Regions from separate parts of the Paenibacillus sp. FSL P2-0136 genome, predicted to be linked through region 2. Evidence: riboswitches for the same ligand, from Rfam matches in the RefSeq annotation. Region 2 holds a riboswitch; the other holds the start of a gene.
What was found. A riboswitch is a leader RNA that binds a small molecule or an ion and turns the genes downstream of it on or off. The one in region 2 is predicted to bind cyclic di-AMP.

Region 1 (8,603 bases), 2.4 Mb from region 2:
GGCCCCAATTCGTCCACTGAGCATCTGAAGAATATGTACATCAAGCTTATTTTATCGGCTAAAAAAAGTGTGTACATCCAGACCCCGTACTTCATACCGGACACCAGCTTCATGGACGCCTGCAAAATCGCCCTGCTCTCCGGAGTCGATCTGCAGATCATGATCCCTAACAAGCCTGACCACCCGTTCGTGTATTGGGCCACCTGGGCGTATGCCGGAGATCTGCTGAATTACGGGGCCAAAATCCTGCTCTACGAGAATGGCTTCCTGCACGCCAAAACGATTGTCGCTGACGGAGAGGTTGCTTCTGTCGGAACGATGAATATCGATTCGCGCAGCTTCCGGCTGAACTTCGAAGTGAATGCCATTGTGTATGACCGGGCGATTGCCGAACAGCTCCAGGACATTTTCCTGAACGATGTCAGACTGTGCTCTGAGCTGACCGTTGAACGTTATGCGCAGCGCTCGCTGGTGATCAAGCTGAAAGAGGGGATTTCCCGGCTGTTGTCGCCTATTCTGTAAGGAGAGTGGAGCGCGGGCAGCTGTATTTTATTGAGGGAGGAATGACAGATGGGGATGCTGGGTCAATATGTCATGGTGGATGAGGATACACTGGAGCGCATGATGGAGATGGACGGTTCAGAGCTGATGAATACGCTGGAGAAGCTGATTGAAGGCGGAAGTGAATATTACGATATCGACAAGCTGTGGGAGGAGCTGCATCTCGCGCTAACCGGAGTCTCGGCCAGTGAACCTATCGAAGGCGATCCGTTAAGTGAAGCTGTTGTCGGGGTCCATGTGTTTGAGGTGGAAGAGGAGGACGGGTTCTTCGCGTGCACCGAGCAGGATGAATTGGAGGACATTATTGCGGCGATGCAGCAGGTGGACTTCGATCAATTGAAGACGGATGGTGTAGCGGAGGAGCTGAGGGCAGCTTTGAAGGGTGAATTTGCAGGCCTGCTGGACTTCTACGGGAAGGCGCTGGCGGGCGGGAAGCACGTGATTTTCAGTGTGGCTTGAACAATCCTCCTTGCTTTGCTTACAGAAACGGTACTGTCCTTGTCAAAAGGAGGTACCGTTTTTGCTTAGAGTGAGAATTACGGCTGCAATTTTTTTTGAAGATAATATTTCGTCTGGCCTTCGCGGGGACAATCTTTGATCTCGCCGAAGATCTCATACCCCTGCTTCTGATAAAAAAACGGCGCCTGCCAGCTCATCGTGGTCAACTCGCTTACCTTACAGCCGCGTTGCCTGGCTCTGTGCTCCAGCTCTTCCAGCAGGGCCTTGCCGAGTCCATGGCCTCTGTAGGTGGGGTCAACGGCCAGTAAGTGCACATTCAGAATATTCCAGACCATATCCCCGGTAACGCCGCCGATGAAGACGCCGTTCTCATAGGCCGCCAGGGAGATCACCTCGCGCTTATAGGGCGGAATGTTGCTGTCCATGCGGCGGCTGTGTTCCTCCAGTAAGCGGGAGATTTCCTGCTGGTTCTGAGCAAGATCCAGTTCTATAATGTTCATGGGTACTCCTCCTTAGTATTTGAATTCAATTATAGCCATTATATCAAAATAGAGCCTGCGGACGATGCCGCAGGCTCTATTTGTACATGGAGAACGGCGGGAGTGCCGTCCGTTATTCCGGGGAGATGTACATGTCCTGGAGTCCCGCAAAGTACCTGACTATTCATCGAAGCCAGGTCTCCGCTTTGTGTGTGGCGAGTTTAGTGCTTGTGTCCGTTCTCGGCATTCAGCTTGGCGATCAGCTTATCGCCTTCGACATCGAGATTCGGCAGCAGGCGGTCCAGCCATTTCGGCAGCCACCAGGCTTTGTCGCCGAAGACGGCCATGACGGCCGGAACAAGCGTCATCCGGATGATGAAGGCATCGATCAGGATGCCGAAGGCCAGGGCGAAGCCGATCTGCTTAATCATCGCATCAGGGGCGAAGATGAAGCCTGCGAAGACGGACACCATGATCACACCTGCGGCCAGTACAACCCGGCTGGCCAAATCATAGCCGTGAATAACACTGTCCTTGCCATGGCGGCCGTGGACATAAGCTTCACGCATGGAGCTGACCAGGAAGACCTGATAATCCATGGCGAGTCCGTACAGAATACCGGTGACCAGGATCGGCATGAAGCTTAGCAGCGGTCCGCCGGTATCGAAGCCGAACAGCGAATGCAGCCAGCCCCATTGATAGACGGCGGTGGTTACGCCGAAGGTGGCAATAATACTTAACACGAAGCCGACGGTTGCTTTGATAGGTACGATAATGGACCGGAATACCAGCAGCAGAATGATCAGCGACAGGATAACGATGATCCCGATGTATACAGGGAAGGCATCGGACAGCTTCGAGGACATATCAATATTGATGGCGGTGAAGCCGGTCACGCCAAGATTAATATTGTTGCCGGTGCTCAGGCTGGACGCTGGATCACGCAGCTCCTGTACCAGGTCTCTGGTTGCGGTATCTGTGGGCCCTGTCTTCGGAATTAGGCTGATAATGGCGATATCGCCGGTGGGACTGACACCGAGCGGAGAGACCAGGGTCACATTATCGTGCATTTGCAGCTCCTGAACCAGCTTGCCCAGGATCGGCATGGAGATTTTCTCAGACGGATTCTTTGTCTCAGCAACCAGCAGCAGCGGGCCGTTGAAGCCTTCGCCGAACCCTTTGGAGATGACATCATAGCTCTGGCGGGCCGGAGTATCCAGGTTCGCCGAGGCGCCGGATGGAATACCCAGCTCCATCTTGGTAACTGGAATGGCGGCTGTGCCCAGCACCAGCACCACCAGCACAATGATGGCCCAGCGGTATTTCACTGTGGCATTCGCCCAACGGCGGGAGAAGCTGTGCTGTGATTTTTGGGCGGCGGTGCTGTGCTTGGTCCGGGCTTTGGCGGTTACAATCCGTTCACCGACCAGGCCGAGCAGCGCAGGCAGCAGGGACAAGGCCAGCAGGACATTGATCAGCACGCTGGCCGCAGCAACTAGGGCCATAGTAGACAAGAAGCCGATGCCGATAACGAGCATACCGCATAAGGCGATAATAACGGTCAGACCGGCGAAGAATACCGCGCTGCCTGCGGTGCCCAGTGCCCGGCTGGCTGCTTCGGCTGCGCTTAATTTCTCATCCAGGATCAGACGGCGCTGGCGGTTCACAATGAACAGCGAGTAGTCGATCCCCACGGCGAGACCAATCATCACGGCAAGAACCGGTGTAATATCGTTCATCTGGATCAGGCTGCCGAGGGCAAACGCACCTCCGACGCTAATGCCTACTCCGAGAAGTGCGGTCAGCAGCGGCAGCCCGGCGGCAACGACTGAGCCCAGCGTCATGAACAATACGATGGCCGCAACGGCTACGCCGATCGCTTCCGTGGAGCCGATGGCCGGCATGCTTTTGAGCGAGTCGCTTGGAATCGCGGTTATGCCTGAACCGGACTGTTCAACTTTGGTCACGGCATCGATGATGTTGTCCGGCACCTCCGATGGCAGAGATGTCTGCTGAACCGTGAACTGGAACTGGAACAGGGCAATGCTGCCGTTAGCCGACAGCATCACGCCGGGAACCGGAGCGCCTTGGGCAATCAGCGGACCGAACGGTGCTGCCTGAGCAGCAGCGGCTTGACCAGCGGCAGCGGAAGGATCGGTAGCGGCTTGACCAGCAGCGGCGGAAGGATCGGCAGCAGCTTGACCCGCGGCAGCGGAAGGATCAGCAGCGGCTTGACCAGCGGCAGCGGAAGGATCAGCAGCGGCTTGGCCAGCAGCGGTGGAAGGATCGGCAGCGGCTTGACCAGTGGCAGCGGAAGGATCAGTAGCGGCTTGACCGGCCGCAGCGGAAGGATCAGTAGCGGCTTGACCGGCAGCGGCGGCCGCTGCTTGTGCTGCCAGTTCGGCAGGGTTGATGACATATTCCATGTTGTATACATCATTAATAGCTTTTAGAAGCAGCGCTGTACGCTCAGGCGTATCAAGACGCTCCCCGTCCGGTACAGTGAAGGCGATACTAGCCTGGCCTCCGGCCGCAGCGGGCAGCTCTTTTGTCAGCTTATCCAGCACCTTTTGCGACTCTGTGCCTTCAATTTTCATCTCGGAGCTGGATTGAATGCCATTGACTCCAATCAGGGTGCCTACAACTCCGAGTACAATGATCCAGACTGCAATGAAGGCCCAGGGCTTGGCATAAGCCGATTTACCTAAGCGGTATAGAAAGGTAGACATGTAGTGGTTTCTCCTCTTTATCTGTGAATTTAGAAGCCGTTACGTAAGTAAGCAAACATGGAATTCAGGTATTGTTGAAACGGCATAGCCCCGGAGTCCCCGCTCTGCTGCTCACCCGGCAGCATGACGTTCAGCCGTCCGTCCAGGATAGGCACGAAAGCCCCATAGACGGCACCTACCAGCAGGTGGGTATATCCATCGGCATACCGTCCACGGGTGAACTGCTCCAGTGTCTCCTGGGCGGTGATCTGCAAATGCCGGAAGACATTGAGAATGTAAGGCTCCAGGGACGGATATTGATTCGCCAGGGAGACGAACTGCCGCAGCTTATGCAGGAACTCCGAGGTGAATTGCAGCTTCAGCAGATTGTACAGGGCATCGAGCGGTGTAGCATCCGACGGCAGAGCAGCCAGCGGGTTATTCTCTTTCTCTTGGACAGCAATAATGCCAATGAAATAGGCGGCGACTGCCTCCTCCTTACAGGAGAAGTAATTCGCAAAAGTCCGCCGGGAATATCCAGCCTTCTGAACAACATCATCCACAATGAAGCCATCCATCCCATGCTCAAGCGCAAGCTCGAAGGCCGCTACGGCTAAGGCATAGGCGGTGGCTTCTTTTTTTTTGTCCCGCAGATTCAGTTTGGAATTCAAAAGTAAATGTTCCTCCTTTCCCTGATATCTATAAGTTCTAGAGAATCTATAGGTTCTATTATTGCTCAAAGGGAAAGATTGCACAATGAGCATCGAGTGACGAAAATGTGAATATTTTAAATTTGGAGTAATGGGCTGAGAAAAAAAGGTGCGGGGTTAGGAGATTAAGTTAGGAGGGCGTGGGGAAGGGAGTGGGAAGTAAGTGAGTAGATGAGGAGCGAGAGCTGGAGTGGGAGTAAGTGAAGGAGAGTAAGTGAGTAGGTAAGTGAGAGTTAGTGTGGGAGTAAGTGAAGGAGAGTAAGTGAGTAGGTAAGGAGAGTAGGGGAATAAGTGAGTATGAGAGTGGGAGGAGATTAGGTGAGCAAAGGAGCAGCGCGTGGGAGGAAGAGTAACATGGGTGTAAACAGACGATAGCGCGAGCAAATCCCCGGGCGGATAAGAGCAGAGCTGAAGAATGCGCCTTCATTCCAGAAGGTACAGCATTATTGACTTCTTTTGTCATCCGTGAGGTTTTACATTAAATGGCTGCAGGCGTAAGATTCAATCAACAACCGAATGAAATGACACTGTTCTTGAAATGGCTGAATTCCGTAACGGGAACGGGGGAACCAACTGGTGCAGGTGGCTTAAGGATAGGCTGCTGAGTACCCGGGGTGAATCCTTGCCAGTGTGCTACTATGGCTCTGGTGAGGTAGGGCAATCTCGCTGCCCGAATCCGTCAGCTAACCCCGTAAGCCTCGAAGAGAGAGGATGAGCGCCATGATCGAGTAACCGACCACGGAGAGCCCTGCTGCTGCTGTGGTCTTTTTGCTGTGTAGGGAAGGGGATTAATCCCACTGAATGCCCTGAAAATGGGCTGGATGCAGAAATGAAGAGCACAAGTGCCCTTGAATCCAATTGCGCCTCTGCCATACACAACCAAGCAGCCTAAAGTGGAAATTAGGGGCAATAGTGACAGGTGGAAGCACAATTTAATCTTATAACAACACTGATTAGTCATTTATATGCCGCAATAGTCTTTTTATGTACCACAATAGTCAGTTTCCGCATCTCCACTACAGTCAGTTTTCTTATAGCCATATTACATTGAAAGGAGGGGGTTCCCATCGCTACTGTATTTATCGTCTGCTTCTGGGTTGGCCTCGTGCTTATCCTAAGCGGCAGCATTCATGGGCACGGTCTGGTAGGCCACCTGCATGTAGGGGGAGGAGATGGCGGGGGGCCAGGCTTTCTCCCGATTCTTCCGCTGATGGTGTTTGTCACCGTCTGGGGCGGCACGGGGTATATGCTTGTCAAGTACAGCGGGATGCAGCTGCTCGCCGTGGTACTGGTCTGTACCTTGATCGCCCTGCTGCCGGGCATCCTGCTCTACACGGTACTGGCCCGGGTGATGACCCGTTATGACAGCAGTATGAGTGAACTCGATTATGATCCGGCAGGCCAGCTCGGCTATATCAGCATCGCCGCAGCGGATGGGGCCGTAGGAGAGATGAAGTATGTGCTGCACGGGACCATGCGTTCCATCGGCGTGCGTGCCGAATCCGGTCAGTCGCTATTGCGGGGCGATCGGGTGATTATTGTGAAGACGGATAAGGGGATCGCAACGGTCACTTTGTTCGAGAGGGAAATGGAACAAAACTAACGGGGAGTGTCGGAGCAAATGTTAATTTTATATGTAACCGGAGCTATTGTTGTTGTGATTCTGCTGGCGTTAACCAGTATTGTGACCGCGTATAAAAAGGTTCCGCCTAATCAGGCCATGATCGTATACGGTCTCGGCGGCAAAAGAGTGGTTCAGGGCGGCGGGACATTCGTCATCCCCGGCTTCCAGAACAATAAAACCATCTCCATGATGCTGATGAGCTTCGATGTGATCCCGGCGCAGGCCATGTTTTCCCGCCAGGGCATCAAGCTGAACCTGGAGGCGGTCGCCCAGATTAAGATCAAAAGCGATCCAACCGCTATTCTCACAGCCAGCGAGCAGTTCATTGACCGGCCGGAAGAGGACCGTGAGACGATTATTCTGCATTCGGTGGAGGGTCATCTGCGCGGCCTGATCGGGCAGCTCAGTGTAGAATCTATACTCAAGACCCCAGACGAAATCAACAGCAAGATGCGGGAGACCTGCTCGGAGGACCTAGACAAGATGGGGCTGGAGGTGGTCAGCTTCACCATCAAGAAAATTACCGACGACAAAGGGTACATCGACAATATGGGGGTGCCTGAGATTGAGCGGATTCGCCGTGATGCCAGCATCGCCAAGGCTGAAGCCGAACGCGATATTCAGATCAAGCAGGCCGAGGCGGAGAAGGAATCCTCCATTGCCAAAGCCAATGCGCATCAGGCGACGATTGAAGCAGGAACCGCTGCCCGTGCGAAGGAATCGCTGTTCGAGAAGGAGCTGAACATTAAGCAGGCGGACTTCAAGCTGGAGACCGAGGTGAAGAAGGCACAGGCGGATCTGGCGTACGAATTGCAGCAGAATAAGATCAAGCAGTCGCTGGTTACCGAACAGGTGAAAATCACTCAAATGGAGGCCGAAGCCAACCGCACAGTCCGGGAGATCGAGGTCGAGCTGAGACAGCGGGAGCTGGAAGCGACGGTAATCAAGCCGGCCCAGGCAGAGAATCAAGCAACGATCATGAGAGCGGAAGCCGCCAAGCAGCGGCAGATTCTGGAGGCGGAAGCCGAAGCCGCTACGACGACCAAGCGCGGACTGGCAACAGCGGAGGCGGAATTGGCAAAAGGGAAGGCGAATGCGGAGATCGTCCAGCTCGCCGGAGCGGCGGAAGCGGGAGCGCTGCAGAAGAAGGCTGAGGCGTACAAACAGTTCACTCAAGCCGCCCTGACCGTGGAATTCCTGAAAATCCTGCCCGAGCTGGCTGAGAAAATCGCCTCCCCGCTGGCCAAGGTAGATAAGATCACCGTCATCTCCCAGGATGGGGCGTCCGCAGGCGTGAACAAAATTACCGGCGATATCGCCAAAATCATGGCGCAGGTGCCTGAACTGACCAAGACGCTGACCGGCATGAATGTCACAGAGGCGCTTAGCGGGTTACTTGGTCGGGAGCCTGAACATGGACAGGAGTAGAAGAGGAGTAGAGGCAGGTAGTAAGTAGTTAATGAACCGGCAGCAAGCCGCCTTCCTGACTGCATCTCTCCACAAAAAACAGGCGTCAATCTCCAAAAGGAGGCTGACGCCTGTGGTATGTCTGAAGCTGTAGATCAGCGCTGCACCGCTCTCAGGCGGTAAGTGCAGCTTGCATAATCTCCGCGCAGGTCGGAGACTACCAGGCCCATACGCATCAGGCGGTCGCCGCCGAGCGGTGTGCCGCCGAAGGCCGTCTGGAACGGAGCGGAGCTGACGCCATCTGCAGGTGCAGAGGCTTCTGCGCCGCCGTGGACATGACCGTTGCTGCCTTTTGCCCCCGTCTCAATGACATAATCCAGCTCGGGATTGAGTCCTTTGAGCGTAAGGCGCGAGATCGGAGGATTCGGTATGGCCAGCACGCGGAAATAAGCGACGAAGGCTTCGGTCTTGTCCTCGCTGACGAACATCCAGGCGGTGTCGCCACTACCCTCGAACGGACTCAGCAGGCGGTACATATCACCCTGCTGCACCAGCGTACGGATCTCCTTGTACTGGGCTATCTGCCGGGTAGCCAGGTCCTTCTCCGCTTCGGTGAAATTTGTGAGGTCCAGCTCATAACCGAAGTTGCCGCTCA
Region 2 (8,603 bases):
ACCGTACCGCTCTGCAAAAGTGGACAGAGGCAGCAGATCATGCGGCTTCTCCAGTAAAAATTGGGTCATGTCAACTAACCGTTGGCTTCGTTTAAGTTTTTTCACGGAATGCTCCTCGCCTTATAAGCTGAATTTAAGAATAATTCATGCTTGATTCTTAAATTCACTTTATACAAAACCGAATATTACTATGAATAATATCATTATTGTACGGATTTGCACAAGCGGAAACCGCTTTGCCTCCGTTATCAGAGGATGGTCCCGCTCCGCTTAGCTCAGCGAACGCACTGCATAGACTTCCTTGCAGAATCCGCGCAGCCCGTTATAGATTCTCGCCACCTTGGAGTGCTTGGAGACAAGGCCAAATACGGTTGGACCGCTCCCCGACATCAGCACGCCGTCCGCCCCCAGCTTCAGCATCGCTTCCTTGAGCTGCTGCACCTCAGGGTGCAGCTTCAGAGTCACATCCTCCAGCACGTTGCCAAGGCCCTCACAGACGGCTGAGAAGTCACCGGCCTCCAGAGCCTGCTGCATGCGGAGCGCGGACGGATGCACCGCTATGTTGCCGGCGCGCACGCGTCCGTATACCTCAGCCGTCGATACATTGATCGGCGGCTTCGCCAGGATGACCCACATTTGCGGAGGATTCGCGATTGGGGTCAGCCGTTCGCCCCTGCCCGTAGCCAGGGCAGTGCCTCCTGTGACGCAGAACGGGACGTCTGAGCCCAGCTCAGCGCCCAGCTCCTGCAGCTCCTGCACCGGGATGCCCAGGCGCCAGAGCCGGTTCAGGCCGCGCAGCGTAGCCGCGGCATCGCTGCTGCCGCCGGCGAGGCCGGCAGCGACCGGAATTCTTTTGTCCAGATGGATATGTACTCCGCTTCTGACGTTATACCGGTCCTTGATCAGCCTTGCCGCCTGGAAGGCCAGATTCTTCTCATCCAGTGGAATATATCCGGCCTGGCTTGAGATAATAATCGAATCCCGCTTCAGCTCCGACAGCTCCAGACGGTCCGCCAGATCGACCATTGTCATTATCATTTCCACTTCATGAAATCCGTCAGCCCGCTTATGCAGCACATCCAGCATCAGATTAATTTTTGCCGGTGCCTTCTCATACATTTTCAAGGCGTTCACCCACCCTCAGCTTTTCCCGTACAAAACAACTTAACATATTATATGAGAAACTGACAGTGAAGTCCATTAAATATACATCCGGTTCTAGGAAGCAGAAAAGGTACCGCCCGCAGGCGATACCCGGTGCGGCATGACACCGCTATAGCCGCTTACAATTTCCGCGCAGCAGCCTGCTCTGCCAGCTGAATCGCCCGTTTCACCATATTCCCGGCATCGACTGCCCGGATTCCGCCCCAGCCCTCCTGCTCAACCGTTTCGTAGAACCCAAGCTCCTTGGCCAGCTCCGTCTTCAATTCCTCCGACATCATGCTTCGTCTTCTGCGGCTCATTACGAATTCCTCCCTTGTATGCTGCTCTATGATGAACGTACTGCCTATGTAGTATGCAGCCGGGAGGCCAGTGTCATGCAGCATAATTCAGGAAGACCCCTACATGCAAAATAACCCTACAAAGTGGGGCTTTAGCGTAGGTGATGACTCAGGTACTTTGCGGGGACCCCAAAACATAAAAATTCTATCAAAAAACAGCCCCCCCGCAGGGAGACTGTCATGACGCTAAGCTTTGATATACATAATCCGCATCTGCCCATCGTCTTCGGTAACTGTGATTTCCACAGATTCAGTAAGTATATCGGCATAGCTATAGGAGACACGCTTGAAGGTCTGCTGCTCCTGATCGAGTTTGACAATAAATACAGAAGGGTACGTTTCTTCCAGGACACCGGTGCGTTCAACGGTCTTCCGACGGCCACCGTTAGCCCGCAACGTGATCTTATGACCGACGTGAGCTTCAAGACTGCGTTTAATTTCTAACAGCGCGTTATTAGCCATTACCTGACGACCACCTCTTTCCTTGTCCATTATACAACTTCCATAACCACTTGTCAAATTAAATAAATAATTATAGATGATGAGAAAAAAGTTGTCAACGGAATTTTTTTAGACGGGGAAATTCCTGACTTAAGCACCTTGTTATCAGTAATGATGACTGGCTGCTCCCTGACCCATCTTGTGTCATAAGCGGCTTCCGTGGCAGCAAAATAGGATAAGCACGAATGCTTACCCTATTCCTTCCGCCTGTTCAGTTATCACTTACCCGGTTATAGCACCGAAGGAGCTACCTTCAGCGTAGCCAGGTTCTGCAGCTGAGGCATTCCGATCCGGAAGCTGCCCCGCGTCTCTATTCCGCCCATCCCCTGATTGCCGCTGATCGTATGGCTCAGTACATCGCTTAAGTTCACCGTATCCCGGATAGAGGTAAAAGAAGCCTTGGCCGCGATATACACCGGGTCCAGGGCATGAATGAGTATTCTGCCCGGGGAGCTGGCGAAATTGGCGCCATTGCCCAGGAGAGCCTCGAAGTGCGACTGGCAGGCTCCGGCTACGATCGTCAAAGCATCGAAATTCCGCTCATATTCACGGGCCACCCGGATGGCTGCCACAAAATTCTGTGAATTCTTATAGCTGCTCAGACTGTACAGATCATAATTCTGCTGTTGCTTAAGTACTCCATCATGGCCGGTAATCACTACGATATCGGGACGCACACGGGGCAGCAGACGGTACAGCGTCTCCGCCATTTTGGATTCGTTGACATGATGTCCCTCGGCCGGTATGCGCAGCTGCTCGTAGAGGCTCAGGCTCTTCTTCAGATAGAGTGCATCACCATCCAAATGCAGGACCTTACCCGGCACTTCAAAATAAGCCGCTTCCTTCGGAGATGGGCCCCAGGTTCCCGTGGACCCCGACACGCTCTCTCCGCTTCGCTGGCTCTGCACCTGCCGGTCTTTACGCAACCAGGTTAGAGATTCTGTTGCCTTGATCTGTGCACGCGCTCCCCGCTCGGTAACCCGTGTAGGAGGCACCTGAACCAGATCCTCCAGCGGGGAATCCGCCAGCAGACGGAACTCCGTGCCTTTAATGACTGCTCTATTCTGCAATATATTGTCTACCCGGAAGGTCACATCGCCGCCATAGGATTTACGAATGACCAAGTCTCCTAGATTCATTACAACACCACCTCTACCCCATGTTATGGGCAAAGACCCCGGTTGGTTCATCCGCCAGGAGGGTTTTCTGTATTCTATGCGATGCCTGCAGCCAGAAGAACCGCACTGAGCCGCGCATACTCTTCAATGCTAAGCGTCTCTCCGCGCCGCGAGGGTTCAATGCCGGCTTCGGATAGCAGCGCCTCCAGGCGCTCCCGCCCTTCTTCCGGGAAGAAGCGGGCCTTAAGATTATTGGCAATCGTCTTGCGCCGCTGGGTAAAGGACGCCTGAACCACACCAAAGAAATGCTTCTCGTCGGCTACCTCCACCGGAGGACGTTCTCTGACCTTCAGCCGGATCACAGCCGATTCCACGTTAGGCTGCGGGATGAACACCGTACGCGGCACCATACAGACCAGCTCAGGCTCGCTGTAATACTGGACGGCAATACTCAGGCTGCCATACTCCTTGCCGCCCGGAGACGCCGCCATACGCTCGGCAACCTCCTTCTGGATCATGACCACGATATTATCCAGCGGCAGCTTCTCCTCCAGCAGCTTCATGAGGATGGGTGTAGTCACATAATACGGCAGGTTAGCTACGACACTAACCCGGTCCGTGCCCTTGAAATCCTCAGCGAACAGCTCCTGCAGATTCACCTTCAGCACATCGTCATTACGGATCTTTACATGGGGATAAGGCGACAGGACATCCCTAAGAATCGGGATCAGCCTGCGGTCAATCTCTACCGCAGTGACGGCCCCGGCCGTCAACGCCAGCCGTTCCGTCAGTGCTCCGATCCCCGGCCCAATCTCAAGCGCACCGGATGTGCTGTCCAGACCGGCGGCATCCACGATTTTGTCCAGAATATTCTGATCGATCAGAAAGTTCTGGCCCAGGCTTTTTTTGAAGGAGAATCCGTAACGCTGAATTATCGCTTTGGTTCTTGTTGGGGACGAGATATTCTCGATACCGCTCATGAAGTAATGCCTCCCTGATCAATTTGGGCGAGGGCCTGCGCGAATTCTTCGCGGGTAATGCCGAACATCGCCAGACGTTTGTACAGCTGCTTGCCATTGCAATAACCGATACCGAGCAGATTGCCAAGCTGCATTCTGCGCTCAGCCGCCCGGGGATGTACCATCAGCCCTGCGGCCATAAGCTCATCCAGCCCAATGATGGGCGGCGCCCCCTCGAAAGAGGTATGTACATGCTCCAGCGCATGGCGGATAGCCTCAGGCGAAGCATTCTCTATTCCGATATCTCCTTTGCGGGTTGCATCCTTCTCCGGGATGAAGGCATGCTTGCAGCCCGGCACCTTGGCCGCGACGATTTTGCGGATTCGCTCTCCGGCATGATCCGGGTCGGTAAGAATGATTACACCCCGGCGCTCCATGGCCAGCTTGATCTTGGCAATGACCCTGTTATCCACTGCCGAACCCCCGGTTTCAATCGTATCGGCCTCAACCGCCCGCTTAACGGCAACGGTATCACTTTTCCCTTCAACTACAATTAGCTCTTTAATCATAAATATTTTAACTCCTTACTCCAGAACGCAAAAAGAAGAGGATTCGCTCCCCTTCTTTTTGGCTAAAGAATGTATAAGTGATGAGCGGCAGCTCTCTAAAATTTCGTAAGTGCTTCCCTCACTATATCGTATTAACCGCTAATTTGCAAAAGACTTTACGTTTAGTTCAGCTCCGGCTTCACAGGTCCGATCACATAGAGTGTGCGCGACTTGCGGCCGAAATTACGGGCATGGCTCAGTGAATCGTAATAGACATCCACCTTGTTGCCTTTGATGGCACCGCCGGTATCCTCTGCTCGGCGAAACCCTAATCCTTCAATGTACACCCACCAGCCAATTGGTATAACACTAGGATCAACAGCTATAGTGCGGCCTTCCGTTACGCGTGTGCCGGAGGCAGTACGTGTTCCAATACCCGGTTCCTGCGACGAATACGCAGTCATGGATACGTTTTTGATCATTCTTTTGTACTCGAAATCCACACCAGCCTTACTGGTAACATTGCTGGCCTTTGCGCTGGCTTTAGATGACTTGGAGGTTGTTACAGGTTTGGAGACCTTGGCAGTAACTACGACGGGCTTAGGAAGCGGCTTGGTTCCAATGGCAATGACTTTGTCCTTGGTAACCGTCTGTACTTCCTTGCCGATCATGCGCATGGATGCCAGCTCGCCATCTTGATAGATCTTCTCGATGTGCTGGATCATTACGCCAGGCTTACCTGCCTGTGCCACTCTTACGGTTCCCTTGGTCAATGAGGGGTCTGCTGTCTTAATGACCCGGAAAGGCAAATTAGTTGTCCGTTGAACCACATGCTTGTTAATCCGGACAATTTTGATTTCCATGTCTGCAGATACTGCGGTTTCTAGCGAAGGGTAAATCTTGTCTAAGCCTTCCAGGCTGTAGCCCAGCTTGTCGATGGCCTGACCAATGGTATCCTCGGTCGTAAATAACGTCTCGGTCTTTCCGTCAACGGTAAGAGCGAACTTCTGCGCAGTGTTAATCACGATACGGTCGCCGTCTTTTATTTCATCACTAAGGCCAATAGATAATTCATCATGCGCCTGCAGCGAAATCTGTTCCTTAGCCAGCACATCACTGAACAGCGTTTCCCGCGTCTCCAGTGTCTGTACCTGTCCGTCTATTACTAGGGTAATTTCTTTTTTGCTCTGACCGTGTACGTACAGCAGTATTAACAGTGCGATAACAATCGATGCCACACCGGCAAGTAAAACTACGCGGGGATTCACTTGCTTCAACCGTAATGCGAAAGACCTGCTGGATGATTGCGAATCATGGGATACTTCTGGTTGGAATACGCCCACTCTTTCCATCCTCCTTACATAGCCCCGTCGTCCAAGTTATATCAAGGTGACTGTATCACTTCTGACGAAACTAGGTTTGAGTTTGCAACAGGATACGCCCGCACTTGCTTCAGCGTTTCCTGCTCATGGATCGCCTGCTCGGCATAGTTACTCCGGAGATCTGTTATATAACAGTATGCCGGGAGCATTCTCATTATTCAAAACAAAAGAAGCCTAAAAAGAGCTCATAGAGGACTCTTTCGTGGCTTCCCGGTGTCGAATACGTCGGAATGCTTATACACGAGGTTTCCTCTCTTACTTGCGCTTACGGGGTTAGCTGTCGGGTTCGGACATAAGAGAGACGCCCTATCTCAGGTCACCCGCTCACGGCGGTTGCCCTCAAATTCACCCCAAGACCACGTAAAGAAATCAAATAATGCCTGCGGCAATTCTGTGCCAGTACTTTTGTACGTTCATGCGGCAGCGCATTATTGGTTCCCCCATTCTCCGTTGCGGAGACTCAGCGAGACGATCCATGAAATTAGTGACTGTCACAGTTACAACAGCTCACTGCACTGAAAAGATGATATCCTGTTTTGATACATGTTGTAAAGGACGATTCAACCACGTTTACGTAAAAAAATGATTAAAATATTGTAATAATCGGCCGTTTTTCCGTCATAAAAGTTTAATATATTCGCTATACTTCATTTTTCACCGCTTTTACTCCTGTTTTCAGAGTATCCCAAATCGTTCCAGTGCGTTCGCATACGTAATTTCCGCCAATTCCTGTAATTCAATCCCTTTTATTGCCGCGGCCGCCTCCGCTACCAGCCTCACATGAGCGGTCTCATTTCGCTTGCCCCGGAAGGGGTGCGGAGTCAGATATGGGGAGTCGGTTTCGATCAGCAGCCGGTCCAGCGGAGTCTGGGCAAGCACCTCTTTGGGCACCCGGGCATTCTTGAACGTAATCGGTCCTCCAAAAGAAAGATGGAAGCCCAAATCAAGACACATCTTGGCACTTTCCCAGCTCCCGGAGAAGGAGTGCATTACGCCGCCAACCTCGCCCGCCTTCTCCTCACGGAGTATGCGGATTACATCTTCATGAGCATCGCGGTTATGAATAGAGATTGGCATCTTCACCTCACGGGCCAGCCCGATCTGCTTGCGGAATACTTCATGCTGCACATCCTTAGGAGAGGTATCCCAGTAGTAATCCAGCCCAATCTCGCCGATGGCAACCACCTTGGGATGAGCGCATAAGGAGGCGATCCATTCGAGGTCCCCGTCCTTCATCGTGATGGCATCCTGGGGATGCCAGCCAACGGCTGCATAAATATAATCATATTTCTCGGCAAGCTGCATGGTGGTCGGTATCGTATCCCGATTAAAGCCAATGTTGATCATCTTGCTGACGCCGGCTTCCAGCGCCCTGGCAATGACCTCTTCGCGGTCTTCGTCGAATTGTGGAGCATCCAGATGGGTATGGGTGTCGAATAACTGCATTACATTACATCCTTTCGGCCTGTTGTTGTATCTATAATTCCAAGCTTGATCTGATTATTTGGCAAAAATCTCTGCGATGGACGGCGGCAGCTGTGGAAGGGCTTTCTGCAGTCTGTCCTGCGGAAAATACAGATGGTATCTGCCGCGGTGAATACCACTGATAGAGCGAACAATATCCGAGACCTCGGAGATTTCCCTCAGCCGGTCATGCTTGTCCAGAAGCAGGATCTGCTTGCTGTCAAAGCCGTCTCCCGGACGGAATACATCATAGGGAAGATCGGTGGGATAATCAATTTCCAGATCATAATCGGGCCGGAGTCCCGCACCGGCGAAGCTGCGGCGAATTTCGTCAATCGTGTCAGAATCCAAATGCTCCATCTCCACATATTTATACAGTTTACGATGGATAAACCGGCTGCACAAGTCGCTCAGGATGTCATCCTCCTCCAGCGTCCACTGCATGAAGGCAGTCTGCATCAAGGCTTCATCCAGCAGCAGGTACTGCCCTACCGTTACCTCTCCGCTGAACAGATCACTTAAGGGCTCGATCATGAAGCGGAAGGCATGCTGCTGCTGCACCAGCTCCTTGGCCCGGCGGAGAATCTGCCTGAGAATAATCTCAGAGCTGCGGGTTACCGGGTGGAAATAGACCTGCCAGTACATCTGGTACCGTGACATCAGGTAATCCTCAATCGCATGCATCCCCGATTCCTTCACAACCACCCGGCCGTCATAAGGGCGCAGCATCCGCAGAATCCGGTCGATGTCGATGGTTCCATAATTCACCCCTGTATAATATGCATCCCGGAGCAGATAATCCATCCGGTCAGCATCCAGCGGTCCCGACACCAAATTGACAACAATTTCATGCTCATAGGTTTTGGAGATGACCGAGGCTACTTTACCGGGGAAATCTTCAGCCACATCACGCAGAATAGCCGTAATCTCTGTATCCTCCAGAATGATACGGCAGGTCCAGTCTTCATGATCCATTTCGAAAGCTTCTTCTATAGAATGGGAGAATGGGCCATGCCCCAAATCATGCAGCAGTGCCGCACACAGGGTAAGCAGTCTCTCCTCCGGCATCCAGTCCTTATAGCCGCTCCGTTCAAACTGGGAAATAATCCTCCGCGTAATCTCATATACC

Region 1: linked by a shared signal. The riboswitch ahead of NYE26_RS20870 (hypothetical protein) and the one ahead of NYE26_RS31420 (3D domain-containing protein) in region 2 are both predicted to bind cyclic di-AMP.

What each region holds. Positions count from the first base shown of each region.
Region 1 is NZ_CP150244.1:4,893,445-4,902,047, reverse strand. Features, by position in the region: gene cls (cardiolipin synthase) at 1-522, shown strand, start outside; gene NYE26_RS20890 (DUF1877 family protein) at 571-1,020, shown strand; gene NYE26_RS20885 (GNAT family N-acetyltransferase) at 1,098-1,520, opposite strand; gene NYE26_RS20880 (MMPL family transporter) at 1,721-4,228, opposite strand; gene NYE26_RS20875 (TetR/AcrR family transcriptional regulator) at 4,258-4,878, opposite strand; cyclic di-AMP (ydaO/yuaA leader) riboswitch at 5,448-5,630, shown strand; gene NYE26_RS20870 (hypothetical protein) at 6,023-6,520, shown strand; gene NYE26_RS20865 (SPFH domain-containing protein) at 6,539-7,969, shown strand; gene NYE26_RS20860 (alpha-galactosidase) at 8,104-8,603, opposite strand, start outside.
Region 2 is NZ_CP150244.1:7,323,991-7,332,593, reverse strand. Features, by position in the region: gene purR (pur operon repressor) at 1-105, opposite strand, end outside; gene ispE (4-(cytidine 5'-diphospho)-2-C-methyl-D-erythritol kinase) at 271-1,125, opposite strand; gene NYE26_RS31445 (small, acid-soluble spore protein, alpha/beta type) at 1,284-1,463, opposite strand; gene NYE26_RS31440 (Veg family protein) at 1,689-1,964, opposite strand; gene yabG (sporulation peptidase YabG) at 2,234-3,142, opposite strand; gene rsmA (16S rRNA (adenine(1518)-N(6)/adenine(1519)-N(6))-dimethyltransferase RsmA) at 3,217-4,101, opposite strand; gene rnmV (ribonuclease M5) at 4,098-4,649, opposite strand; gene NYE26_RS31420 (3D domain-containing protein) at 4,811-5,971, opposite strand; cyclic di-AMP (ydaO/yuaA leader) riboswitch at 6,258-6,486, opposite strand; gene NYE26_RS31415 (TatD family hydrolase) at 6,686-7,456, opposite strand; gene NYE26_RS31410 (HD domain-containing protein) at 7,511-8,603, opposite strand, start outside.